Regions from separate parts of the Halobacillus sp. H74 genome, predicted to be linked through region 1. Evidence: predicted binding sites of a transcription regulator. Region 1 holds the regulator's gene; the other holds the start of a gene.
What was found. Region 1 encodes NrdR, which represses ribonucleotide reductase genes. Its sites were predicted from a motif close to AACACNATATATNGTGTT; they were not measured.

Region 1 (8,575 bases):
GCACTCTTCCGTGCAGGTATCCATCCTGAAAGAATAGCAAAAACTTTGACGAAATCAGAAGCTGAACAAGTGCGGAAAGCTAGTATCAATGTCATTTTGGAAGCCATCGATCAGGGTGGGACCACTATTCGCTCTTACTTGAATAGTCAAGGGGAAATCGGTATGTTTCAACAGCAGCTCCGTGTCTATGGAAAGCAAGATCGAGAGTGCTTTAAGTGCGGTACCGGCATTACTAAGCTTAAAGTGAGCGGGCGCGGTACACATATTTGTCCGCAATGTCAGCCATTACACATTCCCAGGTAAATACCCATATACTATCCCACAGCTTAAAGAGCAAAGGTGTGGGAATTCATGGGGATTGGTATGTTCATGTTTTTGTTTGTTACAGCCGTCAGCATCGACAGTTTTGGAATCGGTTGTGTGCTGGGGTTGAAGAAAGTCCGGATTACTATGAAAGGGATTGCCCTCATAGCATTGGTTTCTGGGGGAATGTTTTTACTTTCCTCTTATTTTGGTCACATTTTAATTAATTTTGTTGCACCAGAGGATGCTGAAAGAGTCGGAGCGTCAGCATTGATTGGGATCGGCATTTATTTCCTGTGGCAGTTTTTTAAAAAGGATAAGACGACAACAGAAGAAGTTGAGCCTTGGCTACATCCGACGAAAGTATTGAACGATCCTATTGCCGCAGATGTTGACCGATCCGGAGGGATTCGCGGTAAAGAGGTATGGCTGCTAGGTGCGGCGTTATCGCTGGACACTATAGGTGCCGGCGTTAGTGGAGCGTTAATTGGAATACCGACTTTTCACACTGCATTATTAATTACAGCAGCTACCTTTTTGATGTTAGGGGGAGGGATGCTGAGCGGAACTAAGTTAAGTGATAAAGCTGAGAGCTTATCAATTCTGCCTGGTGTCCTGCTCATTATCATCGGCTTGATCAAGCTATCGTAAAGGAAGTGTATGATGACTTTAGTGATTGGATTGACTGGTAGTATTGCCAGTGGAAAAAGCACCGTTTCTAAAATGTTCTCAGAACTAAATATACCAGTAATTGATGCCGACCAAATTTCAAGGGATGTGGTGGAGCCTGGAGAGCCTGCCTACAAACAAATTGTAAATGTGTTCGGGCGAAAGGTTTTGCATGAAGATGGAACGCTTAACCGAAAAAAGCTCGGGAAGCTCATTTTCGCCAATGAAGATCATAGAAAACAATTAAATGAAATCGTCCATCCTGAAGTAAGAAAAGAAATGGTTTTACAAAGAGACAGTTATAAAGATGGAGCTTCTCCGGCGGTGGTCTTAGATATTCCTTTATTATTCGAGAGTCAGCTAATGGATTATGTAGAACGGACACTTGTGGTTTATGTAGATGAAGACACCCAACTGGAGAGATTAATGGAGAGGGATCAATCAGAACGCATAGATGCCCTTGAACGAATCAAATCCCAGATGCCAGTCAGTAAAAAGGCGGAACTGGCGGATGCAGTGATTGACAACAATGGAACGGTGGAAGAAAGTTTTCAACAATTAAAAGACATACTTCATAGGTGGAACATCGTATAATAACACGTCGAGGGTGACGTGTTATTTTTTGTGGAATGTTATAGTTCTAACTGTAAAAGCGCTTGCAATATGTTATACTATTTCTGAAAAAACGTTTTAAAGTATATCATATATAGGGGGCTGGAACATGGGGAAGACAAAGATCGCCATTAATGGCTTAGGAAGAATTGGTCGTATGGTTTTCAGAAAGGCAGTTGTCGATGAATCTGTAGAGTTGGTGGCGGTGAATGCCAGTTATCCAGCTGAAACAATTGCTCACATGTTGAAGTATGATAGCGTACATGGTCGTTTTAACGGCGAAATACACGTCATATCAGACGGTCTTGATGTGAATGGGAAGAAAGTGAAACTTTGTTCCACGAGGGATCCTTTAGATTTACCGTGGGATGAATTGGATATTGATATCGTCATAGAAGCAACAGGAAAGTTCAGAACAAAAGAGGAAGCGGCCTTGCATATGGAAGCAGGGGCTAAGAAAGTGATTATTACAGCTCCTGGAAAAGAAGTGGATGCAACCATCGTGATGGGGGTGAACGAAGAAAGCTATTCCCCTGGTGAACACGATGTAATATCAAATGCGTCTTGTACAACAAATTGCTTAGCTCCTGTGGTAAAGGTGCTTGAAGATAAATTCGGAATTGAAAATGGATTGATGACTACAGTCCATGCTTTCACGAACGATCAAAAGAATCTGGATAATCCTCATAAAGACTTGCGTAGAGCTCGTGGTTGCACTCAATCTATCATTCCGACCTCAACAGGGGCAGCGAAAGCTTTAGGTGAAGTGATTCCGAGTTTAAAAGGGAAATTGAATGGAATGGCTCTGAGAGTACCAACACCGAATGTATCGTTAGTAGATTTGGTTGTAGATTTAAAGAAGGAAGTAACGGTTGAGGAAATTAATCAGGCGTTTTCAGCGAAAGCCAGTAAAGAAATGAAGGGAATCTTGGAATATAATGATGAACCTTTAGTCTCTATAGACTACACGACTTCTCCAGCGTCTGCGATTATTGATGGCTTATCCACCCAAGTAATTGATGATCGTAAAGTGAAAGTGTTGGCTTGGTATGATAATGAGTGGGGTTATTCCTGCCGTGTTGTAGATCTTGCGAAACACGTGGGTAATCTAATGAAGCATGAAACGAAGGCGCGTGTCTCCTGACTAGAAAAGAAGCCCGTATGTATCTTATACTAGGGACCAGTGAGCAAGTTTTATAGGGAAAATAAATCTTGCAAATTGGGGGTAAACCGTATATACTTTCTTTTGAACTTCTGAATTTCATTTATTATCATGTCTGCTCAAAGGGTTAGGACCTCTCAGGACTAACTTTCCCCCGTGGTAGTACATGGCTGTAATTTCAGAAGGAATGAAGTGAATGTACAAAGGGGGATCCTAAGTATGGATACAATGGGAAGACATGTAATTGCAGAACTTTGGGATTGTAATGAAAGTAAATTGAATGATATGTCGTATATAGAACAAGTTTTTGTTGATGCTGCACTGAAAGCAGGAGCCGAGGTAAGAGAGGTTGCTTTTCATAAATTCGCTCCTCATGGTGTTAGCGGGGTAGTCATAATATCCGAATCACATTTGACGATTCACAGTTTCCCCGAACATGGGTATGCAAGTATTGATGTGTACACTTGTGGAGACCGCATCGATCCTAATGTAGCTGCTCAATATATTGTAGATGCTTTAGAGGCAGGAAAGAATGAAACCGTTGAAGTGCCCAGAGGAATGGGGCCTGTTGAAGTGCAGGAATCCCGTGCTCTATGAAGAATGAATGTAGCCATGCAGGGATTCCTGCATGGTTTTTTTAATAGCAAAGGTTGTCGTGGATTCCCAATCCGGTAACTCCCTCCTCTGTCTCGGATTGAGTCTTCAAGAATACTATCACGCTGTGTTTTTGCTTATATTTATTGTAGCTCCCTGTTCACTTATACACTTTATAAATCATTTCTTATTTTGTTGAATCATGTTAAAATGTAGGGAGTTAATGTCGAATGGACTGAAGGGGTTAGTTTAGTGAAAGCATTTATTTCCAGATATTTCAGCACTCACTCTGAAACTAGTGAAAAGCATAAGGATTCTGAGCTTGTCACACACTATTATAAAGCCAAGCGTGACGATGTTTTCCAGGCGGTAGAAGAGCTTTTTTCATCACCTTCTGAAATTGTTGCTGTTTCTAAAGACCGTGGGGAAGTAACGGTCAAATATAAAGGCAAAAGGCGGGCGTTTGTAGTAGCTACTATCATTATGGTAAGACCTTTCCGTACGGCAGTCGATTTCTCTGTGACAACAGACTCAGGCGGGCCAGTGGATTTTGGGTTCAGTCGGAACTTGATTGTCCAGTTTTATAAAAAGCTGGATAGTCAATTCGCTACTGTCGATCCATCTTAGTGCGATGTCGAAACGAAGACGATGTGGAGTTGATTAATTTTGAAATGTCCTAATTGCCACTACAAAAGTACGAAAGTCCTTGATTCGAGACCGATTGAAGAAGGTCAAGCCATTAGAAGAAGAAGAGAGTGTGAACAGTGCGATTTCAGATTTACGACCTTTGAACGGATTGAAGAGGTTCCTTTGATTGTTGTGAAAAAAGAAGGTACAAGGGAAGAATTCAGTCGTGAAAAGTTGATGAGAGGATTAATTCGTGCTTGTGAAAAACGCCCTGTTGCGGTAGAAGAACTAGATAATGTAACGATGGATATTGAAAAAGAACTTAGAAATCGCGGGGTTTCTGAAGTTTTGAGTAAAGATATCGGTGAAATGGTGATGGAACGTTTATCACAGATCGATGAAGTTGCCTATGTAAGGTTCGCTTCTGTTTATCGTCAATTTAAAGATATTAATGTCTTTATTGACGAGTTGAAAGACCTAATTAAACACGAGGATAAGGAATGAGCCAACCGCGGCTCATTTTCTTTTTCATAGATTCCGATTGACTCATTTAGAACAAAGGAGGTGGAGAACCATGAAGTATTCTATAGGTAAGCTCTTACCCGTTGATGGTTTTCGGATTTTGCGTCAGGGAGAGTTGCCAAGAAGTTTTCATCGTTCATTATCTCACCTTTACCAGCCAATAGTCGGACGACTAGCTATATCTTTATATCATCTCCTCATTTCTGAATCGGACATAACTGATGAAAGCCAGGTCCAGTCTCATCATACTTTGATGGCTTATTTATCAGCACCATTGGATAAAATATATGAAGCTAGAGGCAAGTTGGAAGCCATCGGACTTCTAAGAACGTTTCGTTCTACCGATGAAAATCAGCAGGCTGAATATGTTTATTCGGTTTATCCACCTTTTTCACCGGACGAATTCTTCCAGGATGATATGCTTTCATTACTTTTATATCATGAACTCGGTTCTTCGAAATATGAACTATTAAAGGAACGTTTTGTGCCAACGGTCAAGGCTTTAGAGGGGTTTACTGAAGTTACTGCTACATTTGATGAAGTGTTTCACAGTAAGATGATTGAATCTGTCCGAGCCGAAACAGACCAATTAGCAACTCAGAATGTCAAAACAGAACATCGGGGGCCGACTACCTCCTCCAGCCGCGTTGATTTTGAGTGGTTGCATCATGCCTTGAAAAAACGTATGTATCCTACTGAGCGGATTCTGACAGGTCGAAACAAGAAATTGATCATTCAACTGGCCACTCTTTATGATCTATCTAATGTCGAGTTAGAAAAAGCGGTGACCTGGGCGATTGATGAGAACCACTACTTGATTGAAGAGGAGCTTAAATCTGCTTGCCACGATTTCATGAAAGAAGTAAATAATGGACGTGCTCCAGGCGGCAATATTGATGGCCGTGATAAAATGAAAGATGATTCAACTTCTGATCAGGGGAGTAAAGAGGACCAATTCATTGAGATGCTGGAGAGTATTTCTCCAAGGGAACTTTTAGAAGATGTGTCACAGGGGAATCGAGCTTCTGAGCAAGACCTGAAACTTATCCGGGATGTTATGACTGAACAAGGGATAGCCCCAGGTGTAATGAACGTTCTCGTACATTATGTTTTGTTGAAGACGGATATGAAGTTATCAAAGCCTTATTTAGAAAAAATCGCAAGTCACTGGGCGAGAAAGAATGTAACTACCGTCCGTCAAGCGATGAATTTAGCCAAAGCCGAGCACCAAAAGTACCAGCAATGGGGGAAGCAGAAGTCCCAGAAACGTAAAAACAGCAAAGAGGAAGTTATCCCCGCGTGGTTTAATCAGGAATCCTCAACAACTAAAGAAGAAACAGGTTCTACAAATGTGAACACAGATAATATTGCAGAAAGAATCAAAAAGCTAACGAAAAAAGGAAATTGACATAAAGGGTGTGAAAACCATGGAACCCATTCAAAAGTCTTTAAAGAAATGGATGAGGGAGAATAAGCAGTTTCAGCAGCGCATGAATCAAATGAAAGAAGAAGTAATGCAGTCTTCTGATGTTAAAAAGCTCATGGAGGAGCATCCGGAAATAGATAATGAAGCTTTTGAGAAACAATTAATCAAACTATATGAATACCGGACACAGTCCAAAAATTGTGAGAAGTGCCCTTCCAGAGAAGAATGTATAAACATACTGCCTGGCTATGTCCCTCGCCTTGAAGTGGAAGGTTCAGATGTGAAGCTTGCTTATGATAAATGCAGACGTCAACGCCAGCATGAACAACAAGAACAACAGAAGTCGCTGGTTAAGAGTTTACACATGCCGCGGGAAATCTTAGAAGCTTCGCTTGAAAGATTGGACCTTAAGGATCCGGACCGGGGACGAGCTGTAGAGAAAACTGTGCATTATATTGAAAATCTTAATGATGAATTACCGAACAAAGGGCTTTATTTTCATGGCCCCTTCGGTGTAGGGAAGACTTATTTCCTGGGTGCGATTGCTAATGAGTTGAGTGCGAAAAATATCCCATCCATGGTTATTTATATGCCCGAGCTCGTTCGTGAAATTAAAGCGTCAATCAAAGATGATTCAATGAACGAAAAGATAGAAGCGTTCAAAGAGGTGCCAGTATTAATGTTGGATGATATAGGTGCTGAATCGCAATCTGCGTGGTTCAGAGATGAAGTTCTTGGCAGCATTCTTCATTATCGGATGATGGAACGTCTGCCTGTGTTTTTCACTTCCAATTATAATTTGGAGGAATTGGAAAAGGTTCTGATGACTAGTAACCGGGGCGATGTCGAGCAAGTGAAGGCAAAAAGGATTACCGAACGGATTAGACAGCTGAGCGAAGGTGTTCTTGTGCACGGGAAAAATAGACGAGGTTGATTCGAAAGGTGAATGACAATGGCATGATTCTTCCCTCCCTCACATAAATATAACAAAGAATAGAACGCGTTATGCTAATAGGGAAGCGATTAAATACTTGAAAAACAGTCTGTGTGAAGACATTAAGGATAGAATTTGATTGAAAGTCGGGATGAGGGGGAATTTCGGTGTTTTGCATTCATTTTTCTAATCGTTCGGAAGCTGTGATTTTTTATAATGCGATAGTGTCTGAACAAAAACTTTGGCTATTCAAAGAACAAGGTGATCGTTACGAAGTAAAGCTGATAAGCACTTCATTAAGTGGGACAGCTTATGTAGAGTCAATCAGGGCATTTTTACAATTGATTCGGAAGCGGAAGATGTTAGGTTGGATGGAAGGTGTGCTGAAGCATAAGTATTACTATCAAGATGATCAAGAAATTCAACGTATCCTTGAAATAGCGAGGGATTTTGAGGATAAACCCCCTTCAGGATTAAAGCTTCCGCCTATTTATCACTATATAAGGGCCTTCATCCAGGACTATTTAATAGCTCGTACTTTTGTGAAATTCGATGATATGAGTGCTGAGTGTTTGCAAGCCGCCCATGCCTGTATTATTGAGTATACAGGAAAGGTCATCGATGAATATAAGCAGGAGGAGTCTTATCAATTACTGTTGGATTCGTGGAGGCATAGAGTGCATGACCAGGATACAGGAATTCAGCTGATGCACTTACTGGATCAAGACGGTTTGATATATTTTCATGATGAAGGAAACCCGATCAGCGAATCAGAAACCCGTTTGTATATGAGGCAGTACCCTGATAAATCGATAGATGATTTGCCTTTGGAATGGCCAGTGACCACGGCACTTGTTCATTCACCAGACCAATTGGTAATCTATTCGGATGAGTCCAATGATTCAAATTTAGAATTGCTGATGAATATCTTTGAAGAAAAAGCCTCATGGCGACCTAAATCGCAATTTCCATTCAAAATGGCTTGATTTCCTTTTCGTTAATGGATATAATACGTACATATTAATTTAACGGCTTGGAAAAGGACTTGAACGATAAGTGACGCATGGCCAGAGAGAGGAGTCTTAGGCTGAAAACTCCTTCTTGACGACTTCTTCGTTTACCACCTTGGAGCCCTGCTTGTGAACAATCTTTAGTAATGAGCAGCGTTTGATCCGCGTTAAGGAATAAGAGCCGTACGGGTATTATACTCTGCGGGAATTTGGGTGGAACCACGAGTGACAACGCTCGTCCCTTAGCATTATGCTGAGGGACGGGCGTTTTTTATTTTGGCTCGGAGAATTCTGTCAATAAGTGTAAGGAGGACTTCTTTTGCACTGACAGAATATCGATCATAAGAAGAAAAGGAGTGATTCGCATGGCTAATGTGATTCAAGTCAAATTTCCAGATGGGAACATAAAGGAGTTTGATAAAGGGACAACAGGTGAAGAGATCGCGCAGTCTATTTCACCAGGATTGAAAAAACAAGCTTTGGCGATCAAATTGGACGGGGAACCCTATGACTTGAGACGTCCGATCGAACAAGACGGGGCAGTTGAAATATTGACATATAAGAACCCGGAAGGAATCGAGGTAGCACGACACTCGACAGCACACTTGATGGCTCAAGCGGTCAAGCGTTTATACGGCAATGTTAAATTCGGAGTAGGGCCTGTGATCGAAAATGGCTTTTACTACGATATCGATATGGAAGAATCACTGACTCCA
Region 2 (8,575 bases), on a different contig from region 1:
CATTCGACGATCCCACCATTTCCGAAATTGTCATACATTTTCAGTTTATCATACTCTTCCTTCATTTGAATAAGAATTCGCAGTCTCGTTGAATTCTCGATATTCATAAGAAATGGAATACCCGATAAACACACCGTATAAAATAAATAAACAGCCTGTCGTGACCCATGTGTCACTATTCAAGTCAAGAAAAGAAGGGATTGCTGGAAATAAAGGAGTCAGCACAAAATACACAATAGACCATAGAGCAAGCCCGAAAAATACACCAGGCCAAATTCCATTTTTATTTTTCAGTGTAAAATAGTAAAGTAATGCACTACCCAGAGAGAGTAAACCAACAAAAAGAATAGCTAAGACCTCCGCCAGCCAAGTCCCGGTCCAGTCCGTCTGCCAGAAGGAACGAAAAATGAAGGAAGCAGCTGAAACCTCTGAGAAATGAAAATAATATGCAATTGCGCCTAACCCGCTCCATAAGATACCCGCCGTAAAACCTGTCACTAAAGCTTTTCCTAAAACACTTTGCTGTGGCTCTTGTTGTCTCTGTTGTTTCGGCTTGTCTGCCATCTCTATCACCTCATACCTTCATTTTAACCAACCCGATTTATTTCATGCTCTTTTCAAGAGTGAGACTAGTGATTCTTTCCATTTTGAGGTAAAATAAAGATGTAGTCTAAATAAATATTCTAGTGTTTAAATAAAACTCCGAGAAGGAACAAGTTTATTAATATCGGTTATGAATCTTTACAAGATTAAAACAATCTTTGCATACTTTCATACAAAAGGGAAAGAATCATAAATAACACACACAAACGTAATTCAATCCTTAGAAAATGATGATAATGGTCCGAATAAGGGTATATAATTAATAATCATACACTAAGCGACATTCATTAGAAGGGAGGAATGATCATATGCGTAAATGGATGACTCCTGTCATGTACACATTGATCGGTTTAGCCATCTTTTTCGTTGCCATCCAACTGTTTACAAACACTTCTAGTTTCTTGACATCGATTGTTATGATGATCGGAATTGCTGCCCTCCTTTATGGAGCAATTTACTTCTTTTTCCTCCGCAACCGCGGTTTTGGAGGGGGAACGGGCGGAAACCGCAATGATATGAAGAAATACAAACAAGCGGTAAAACAGTCTAAACAAAAATATAAACAACCGAGTCCGCCAGTTAAAAAGACCAACGCAGCTAAAACACCAGCCAAATCTTCTCCATTCAGCAAGAAAAAACGCAAAAGAACGAACACACCTCAATTGCGTGTCATTGAAGGAAATAAAAGCAAAGATAAAAATCGAGCCACTTTTTAAGTGACTCGATTTTTTATCGTTTAGAAAGTTATCTGCTCCACCGTTTCAAAAATTCCCTTGCATGCTCGTGCCCAAGATGCATCAATGCTTCTTTTTCTTCCTCACTCATATCGAAATCTGTCGTCTCAATCGTATTTACAGGAATGAAAATAATGTCTTTACTCATGGATCTGGATATATAGCGGGCATCATGAGCTTGCTGCATCGTTTTGAACAAGGCATGAAACATTTGAATCGCGTTCTGGATTTTCTGCTCCGGTAATTTATCAGGTTCATCACTCAATTTCATTCCAATTATGGGCCGTGTTCTACATCCCTCTTTCTTTTCCCATATCCAAAGTGGAAAATTACTTAACACTCCTCCATCTACTATGACAGACTTTCCTCTTTTTCCATGGATTTTTACGGGGATGAAAAAATAAGGAAGCCCTGAACTCATTCGGACCGCTTTTGCGACAGAAAAAGTGGCCGGTTCAATGCCATACACCTTTTTCAAATCATCAGGGAGAACAACGATCCTTCCAAGGGTCAAATCAGAACATATGACTTTCAATGAGCCTTGAGGGATATCTGCGAACGTGCGCACACCTTTTTCTTCTAACCACTCTTCCAACAAGAATTCGAGTTGATTACCTTTGTACAAACCCATACGAAAATATAAGAGCAGCCACTTCATAAATGGAAAAAGTCGATCTGTGATCGGAACATCGACGAGTTCTTCAAACGATAAGCTTTTCAATCTCTCTTTGATCTCTGTTGCGGAATAACCGGCTGCAGTCAGACTGGCAAGAATCGCACCAGCCGAAGTACCCGCCACTCGATGGAATGAATAACCTTGACTTTCCAACTCCTCCAGAGCACCGATAAAGGCAAGGGCTTTGACACCACCTCCGGAAAAAACACCGTCCACTTTCATCCTGATTCACCCCACTTTATTCCATTATAAACGCGAGATAAAAGAATTAGAACGGCAAGACACAAGAAGAAATTTGAAAAATAAAAGACGCATGGAAATCCATGCGTCTGTTTTTCACTCTTCATTCTGTTCTTCATTTTTCTTCTGAACATCGCGCAATGCATCCACACGATCCGGTTTCTCATCAAAGTATTGGACGAGATCGCCAATGCGATCAATAGAATTCCAGCTCATATGATGTTCAATTCCTTCAACATCTTCATAGATATTTTCGTGGTCGACCCCGATAATTTCTAAAAACTGTTCGAGAAGTTCGTGGCGGTAGACAAGACGTTTACCAACTTTCTTCCCTTTTGGTGTTAGGATTAGACCGCGATACTTTTCATAATTCAAATATTGATCACGGTCCAATTTCTGAACCATTTTTGTGACAGAGGATGGATGCACCTGGAGATTTTCTGCAATGTCGGATACCCGTGCATACCCTTTATCTTCTATAAGAATATATATTTGTTCGATATAATCTTCCATGCTTGGTGTTGGCATGTTGAACCCCCAATAACCTGTCATATGTAGGTGCTGAACAATTGTGCTCGCGCCTTAAGGATTCCATAGCATAAGGCGTAGAGCTATGTTAAGTAAGACTCATTCTTCCATAAAAATGATACACTAGTTTCCACCTTGTGACAAGCAAGGTCACGCTTTGAATAAGCTTGCGTACTTATTGATGAAGATATCTCCTAATTTACTCCCTCAAATTTTCTATTAATATCAGAAAACAAACACCAGACAAGGCGGGACCTCATCTGGTGTTTGTCAATTTCAGAGTCCACATTTCAACTGAGCGTTACAATTGGTGCATGTGTTACAACCACCGATATCTTCCACGGTCCCCTGGCGGCAAACCGGGCATGTATCGCCAACTTCTGAACCGATCGTGACATTAGTCTTATCCAATTCCTGAATGGTATCCATCAAGACGACGCGAGGAGTATTCTCTTCTTCCTCAAAAAGTTCCGTCTGTTCACCATCAAAGTCATTTTCCTCAGCTTTCAGGGACAATACTTGGCTGTCGCGACTGCCATCGACGTAAACCGTACCACCTTTGGCTCCACCCCGATATAAGCGTTGATAGACACTTTCAACTTGTTCCACGGTATACCCTTTCGGTGCATTCACCGTCTTGGATATACTGCTATCCACCCATCGTTGAATGATGCATTGAGTATCAGCATGATCTTCCGGCCTCATCGTCATCGCCGTAACGAACCATTCCGGCAGCTCATCAGAATCCTGCTCTGGATGCTGGTCCAGGTATTCTTGTAAAATGTCCGCTTTCACTTCAATGAATTTCCCTAGACGTCCACTACGGTAATAAGAGAAGGAAAAATAAGGTTCAAGACCTGTGCTTACTCCGACCATTGTACCTGTGCTTCCTGTTGGAGCTACAGTGAGGAGGTGGGAGTTACGAATACCATAAGCCAGTACCCCATCTCGGATATCCTGCGGCATCGTCTTCATGTAACCTGTTTCTATAAAGCGCTCACGAAGTTTTTTCGTCTCCGCATCTGTACCACCAACTAAGAAAGGGAAGCTTCCTTTTTCTTTAGCAAGGTCGATTGAAGCACGATAGGCAGTCGTTGCAATTGTTTCAAAAATCTCATCTACCAACTTATTGCCTTCTTCTGAACCATAGACAGTTTCACAGTAGATCAATAAGTCATGCAGCCCCATAACCCCAAGACCTATGCGGCGTTCACCAAGGGCTTGGACTTTGTTTTCTTCCAGGAAATACGGGGTAGCATCGATCACATTATCCTGCATACGCACTCCCCGTTCAACGGTTTGCTTAAGCTTGGAGAAATCAACCCGTTTGTATTCCTTATCAGCAACGCTAGCCAGGTTTACAGCTGCTAAGTTACAAACGGAAAACGGCGCAAGAGGCTGTTCTCCACACGGGTTTGTTGCTACGACTTTTTGACCGTATGCTGTAGCATTTGTTTTTTCATTGGCGTTATCAATAAAGAAGATTCCAGGTTCAGCAGAGTATGTCGCACAAATATTGATCAGATTCCAAAGCTCTTCCGCCTGGACTGTACGATAGGTACGAATGCCGAAACCACGCTCTTCCCACTCACGGACATCACCGCTGTTGTGCCATTCGGCGTTATACGTCGTCATTTCATCTGCTGTGTAATTTTCAACGTCCGGGAAACGCAGCTGATATGTTGTGCCATTTTCTACCGCTTCCATGAATTCTTTTGTAATACAGACAGAGATGTTCGCTCCGGTCAGAAACTCTGAATTATGAACGGAATACGTGCCGCCTGTTTGAAGTTTCTCTTCAGCTTCCTGTATGCTCTTATCTGTAAAACCACCCTGCCCTTGAATATGTTTATAATTCACAACACTTTGATACAAATCCTTTTCTGTATCAGTTAGCGGCGTAAATTTAAGCCTGTCCTTGGCAAGTTGTTTTATTTGTTCATCTTCTGTATTTTCAATCAAAAATCGAAGGATCCTCGGGTTCTGCATTTTAGAAATGATGAATTCGAGGATATCTGGATGCCAATCAGCTAACATGATCATTTGCGCTCCGCGTCTTGACCCGCCTTGCTCGACCAGATGCGTGAGTTTAGCTATATCGTCCAACCAGGAGACGGAGCCAGAAGATTTTCCATTAACCCCGCGAGCCAATGTGTTTCTTGGACGAAGCGTCGAACCATTTGTTCCAACTCCTCCACCCCGCGACATAATTTCCATCACTTGCTTGCGGTGATCCGAAATCCCTTCCCGTGAATCTTGAATGTATGGCATCACATAACAGTTGAAATAAGTGACATCCGTTTGGGACCCTGCTCCGTATAATACACGGCCGGCCGGGATGAAGTTAAGATCAGAAAGTTCTTCATAAAACTCTTGAAAGCTTTGACTCTTTCTCCGGGGATCTGTTTCTACTTCTGCCAGCCCTGTTGCGTTTCTTAACGCAATCTGTTCGTAGTATACTTCCAAAGGCTTGTCAATCGTATCCAGATTCCTTCGAATCAGCCCGGTTTTACGTTCTTCTTCATGGTCAAGTACATTCAAAAATTCATTCTCGACTCGTACGATCGCTTCATGTGTATCCCAATCGATGGAGTGAATAAATCCAAAGCCTCGAGCCGGGAATTTAGGGTCGTCCTTAACTGTCAGAACAACAAAATCCCCTTCCGATAATGTAAGCTTTTCTGTATCCTTAAACGCATAACGATCAAGCATGACTAGTCGCGACACACCTTTGTGTGTAATAGACATGGAGTCTGTAATTTCATGTACTTGTGAAAACTGACGAATATCAGCATTCAATCGTTCCACATTTATTTTTGTATGAACATCCGCGGAGGTAGTTGTTTGCATCTTGCATCTCTCCCTTAATTAATAAATCTACTATAAGTAACATACCACACTCATGAAAAGTTAATCAATATATTGTGCCTTTTTTTAAAAGTCGCACAATATATTGTGTTATTGAACAAGTGTGTAGAAATTTGTCAATCAGGAAATCATAAGAATATCGATGAAAAAGCAAGTGAGCGAAAGTAAATACAATTATTTTTCACCCTCATCACCTTTTTCATCATTTGCGTCCCGAGATGTCGCCTCAATCTCATCAAATCAGCATTTTTTATAAGCAGTGCAAAAAATATTTTTGAAATGCAGTCGATTCCCTCCTATAATAGATAGAGGAGTAGAGAAATGAGGGGGATGGAATCATGGAATTATGGATCTTAATCGGGGCACTTGCAGCAATCATTGCCTTCGGTGTTTATAGATTCTTCAAAGCTAGAAAAATCATGAACACATTGACTGAAGATGAATTTCGCGAAGGATACAGGAAGGCACAATTGATCGATGTGAGGGAATCAAAAGAGTTCGATGGCGGACACATCCTGGGTGCACGAAACATTCCGCTTTCACAAATGAAAAACCGACTTGTGGAAATCCGCAAAGATAAGCCTGTTTACTTGTATTGTCAAAGTGGTGCGAGATCTGCCCGTGCAGCTATGATGTTACACAAGAAAGGCTATGAAGACTTGAACATGCTTCAAGGTGGATTTAAAAAGTGGTCTGGTAAAATCAAAACGAAAAAATAAATCTCACATTAGAAAACCGGAGCCCGCTGCATGTGGACTCCGGTTTTTCTATTATTCTTTGATATACCTCAGTACTGGTTTTCGCGCCGCCTGTGTTTCATCCATTCGGCTGACAATTGTAGTATGCGGTGCTTCTTGAACCTTTTCGGGATCATCTTTTGCTTCATTAGAAATTTGGATCATCGCATCGATGAAATCATCCAATGTTTCTTTAGACTCTGTTTCCGTCGGTTCTATCATCAATGCTTCTTCTACATTGATCGGAAAATAGATTGTCGGAGGATGGTAGCCAAAGTCCAATAGTCGTTTCGCCATATCCAATGTGCGGACACCTAGCTTCTTCTGACGCTTACCAGAAAGAATAAATTCATGCTTACAATGACGATCGAAAGGCAACTCAAATTCGCCTTGTAAACGGCGCATCATGTAATTCGCATTAATCACGGCATACTCACTTACCTTCTTCAAACCTTCCGGCCCCATTGTACGGATGTAAGTATAGGCGCGGACATTGATTCCGAAGTTCCCATAGTAAGGTTTAACTCTCCCGATTGAATCCGGACGGTCATAATCGAACAAATAAGTATCATTCACTTTTGTCAAAATCGGTTTTGGTAAGTAAGGAGCTAATTCTGATGTAACACCGACTGGTCCAGAACCAGGTCCTCCACCCCCGTGAGGTCCAGTGAATGTTTTATGCAGATTCAAGTGGACAACATCAAAACCCATGTCCCCAGGTCGAGTATAGCCTAAAACAGCATTTAAATTCGCCCCATCGTAATACAGCTTACCTCCAGCTTGGTGGACGATGTTTGCCATTTCTTCAATATCTTCTTCAAACAACCCCAGCGTATTTGGATTCGTCAACATCAACGCTGCTGTCTGATCATCAACCACACGTTTCAAGTCTTCTAAATCTACAAGGCCACGTGCATCCGATTTGACAGTCACAGCTTCAAAGCCGGCTACTGTTGCAGACGCAGGGTTGGTCCCATGAGCGGAGTCAGGAACAATGACCTTCGTACGATTTTCATCACCGTTGGCTTCGTGGAAGGCACGTATCATCATAAGTCCTGTCCATTCTCCGTGCGCACCTGCAGCAGGCTGAAGGGTTACCGTATCCATCCCGGTGATAGCAGATAAAGACTCTTGCAGATCATACATCAAATGCAAGGCCCCCTGGACCGATTCTGCCGGCTGGTGTGGGTGGATATGGCTGAAGCCTGTCAGACGGGCCACATCTTCATTCATTTTCGGATTGTATTTCATCGTACAGGATCCAAGAGGATAGAAGCCAGAGTCTACTCCATGATTCCGCTTCGACAAAGCTGTATAATGCCTCATAATTTGAAGCTCACTTACCTCAGGAAGGTCCGGTTCGTCCTTTCTGACATACACATCTCCAAGCATGTCTTCAACATCGACTTCTGGTACATCCAAATCAGGCAGGCTGAAACCTGTACGACTCTCTTGGCTCAGTTCAAAAATCACTGGAAAATCTTGATTAGCCATGGATATCCCCCATTTCCCTGACAAATTGATCGATCTCTTCTTTAGTGCGGATTTCTGTGACAGCGATGAGCATCGACTTTGTTAAACTCCTATCTACTTGACCTAAGTCATAGCCTCCGATAAAACCTCTATCCAATAACACACGATTAACTTCAGCGACATCATGACTCAGCTTAACGACAAGTTCATTGAAAAAAGGGCCCTCAAAAGCTACCTCAAAACCGTTCTCCTGTAACACTTTCTTCATATAAGAGGTTTTTTGAATATTCATCCAAGCCATTTTCCTTAATCCTTGTTTTCCTAAAGAAGACATGGCTACAGAGGACGCCAGGGCATTCAAGGCCTGGTTGGAACAAATGTTTGATGTCGCTTTATCCCTGCGGATATGCTGCTCACGCGCCTGGAGAGTGAGAACGAACCCTCGTCGCCCTTCTTCATCGACCGTTTGACCTACAAGGCGTCCTGGTACCTTGCGCATTAATTTTTTAGTAGTTGCAAAGTAACCACAATGCGGCCCTCCGTATTGTGCCGGGATTCCGAATACTTGAGCATCTCCGACGACAATGTCTGCACCAAATTCACCAGGGGGTGTCAAGAAACCGAGAGCTAAAGGATTGCTTGATGTGATCATCATCGCCTTTTTCTGTGTATCTACAAGAGAACGGACTTTATCTAACGGTTCTACTTGCCCGAAA

Region 2: a site for NrdR is predicted at 5,724-5,741, ahead of ACTWPX_RS13570 (vitamin B12-dependent ribonucleotide reductase). Genes of this name have one in related genera too.

What each region holds. Positions count from the first base shown of each region.
Region 1 covers NZ_JBQQCI010000009.1:39,239-47,813, reverse strand. Annotated here, with positions in the region: gene mutM (DNA-formamidopyrimidine glycosylase) at 1-303, shown strand, start outside; gene ACTWPX_RS17800 (manganese efflux pump) at 352-954, shown strand; gene coaE (dephospho-CoA kinase) at 967-1,566, shown strand; gene ACTWPX_RS17790 (glyceraldehyde-3-phosphate dehydrogenase) at 1,694-2,728, shown strand; gene speD (adenosylmethionine decarboxylase) at 2,966-3,343, shown strand; gene ACTWPX_RS17780 (cytosolic protein) at 3,593-3,967, shown strand; gene nrdR (transcriptional regulator NrdR) at 4,007-4,471, shown strand; gene ACTWPX_RS17770 (replication initiation and membrane attachment family protein) at 4,542-5,897, shown strand; gene dnaI (primosomal protein DnaI) at 5,917-6,849, shown strand; gene ytxC (sporulation protein YtxC) at 7,017-7,835, shown strand; gene thrS (threonine--tRNA ligase) at 8,225-8,575, shown strand, end outside.
Region 2 covers NZ_JBQQCI010000005.1:247,260-255,834, reverse strand. Annotated here, with positions in the region: gene aroQ (type II 3-dehydroquinate dehydratase) at 1-3, opposite strand, end outside; gene ACTWPX_RS13590 (YqhR family membrane protein) at 49-564, opposite strand; gene ACTWPX_RS13585 (SA1362 family protein) at 912-1,319, shown strand; gene ACTWPX_RS13580 (patatin-like phospholipase family protein) at 1,348-2,235, opposite strand; gene mntR (transcriptional regulator MntR) at 2,350-2,781, opposite strand; gene ACTWPX_RS13570 (vitamin B12-dependent ribonucleotide reductase) at 3,058-5,631, opposite strand; gene ACTWPX_RS13565 (rhodanese-like domain-containing protein) at 5,988-6,368, shown strand; gene gcvPB (aminomethyl-transferring glycine dehydrogenase subunit GcvPB) at 6,420-7,880, opposite strand; gene gcvPA (aminomethyl-transferring glycine dehydrogenase subunit GcvPA) at 7,873-8,575, opposite strand, start outside.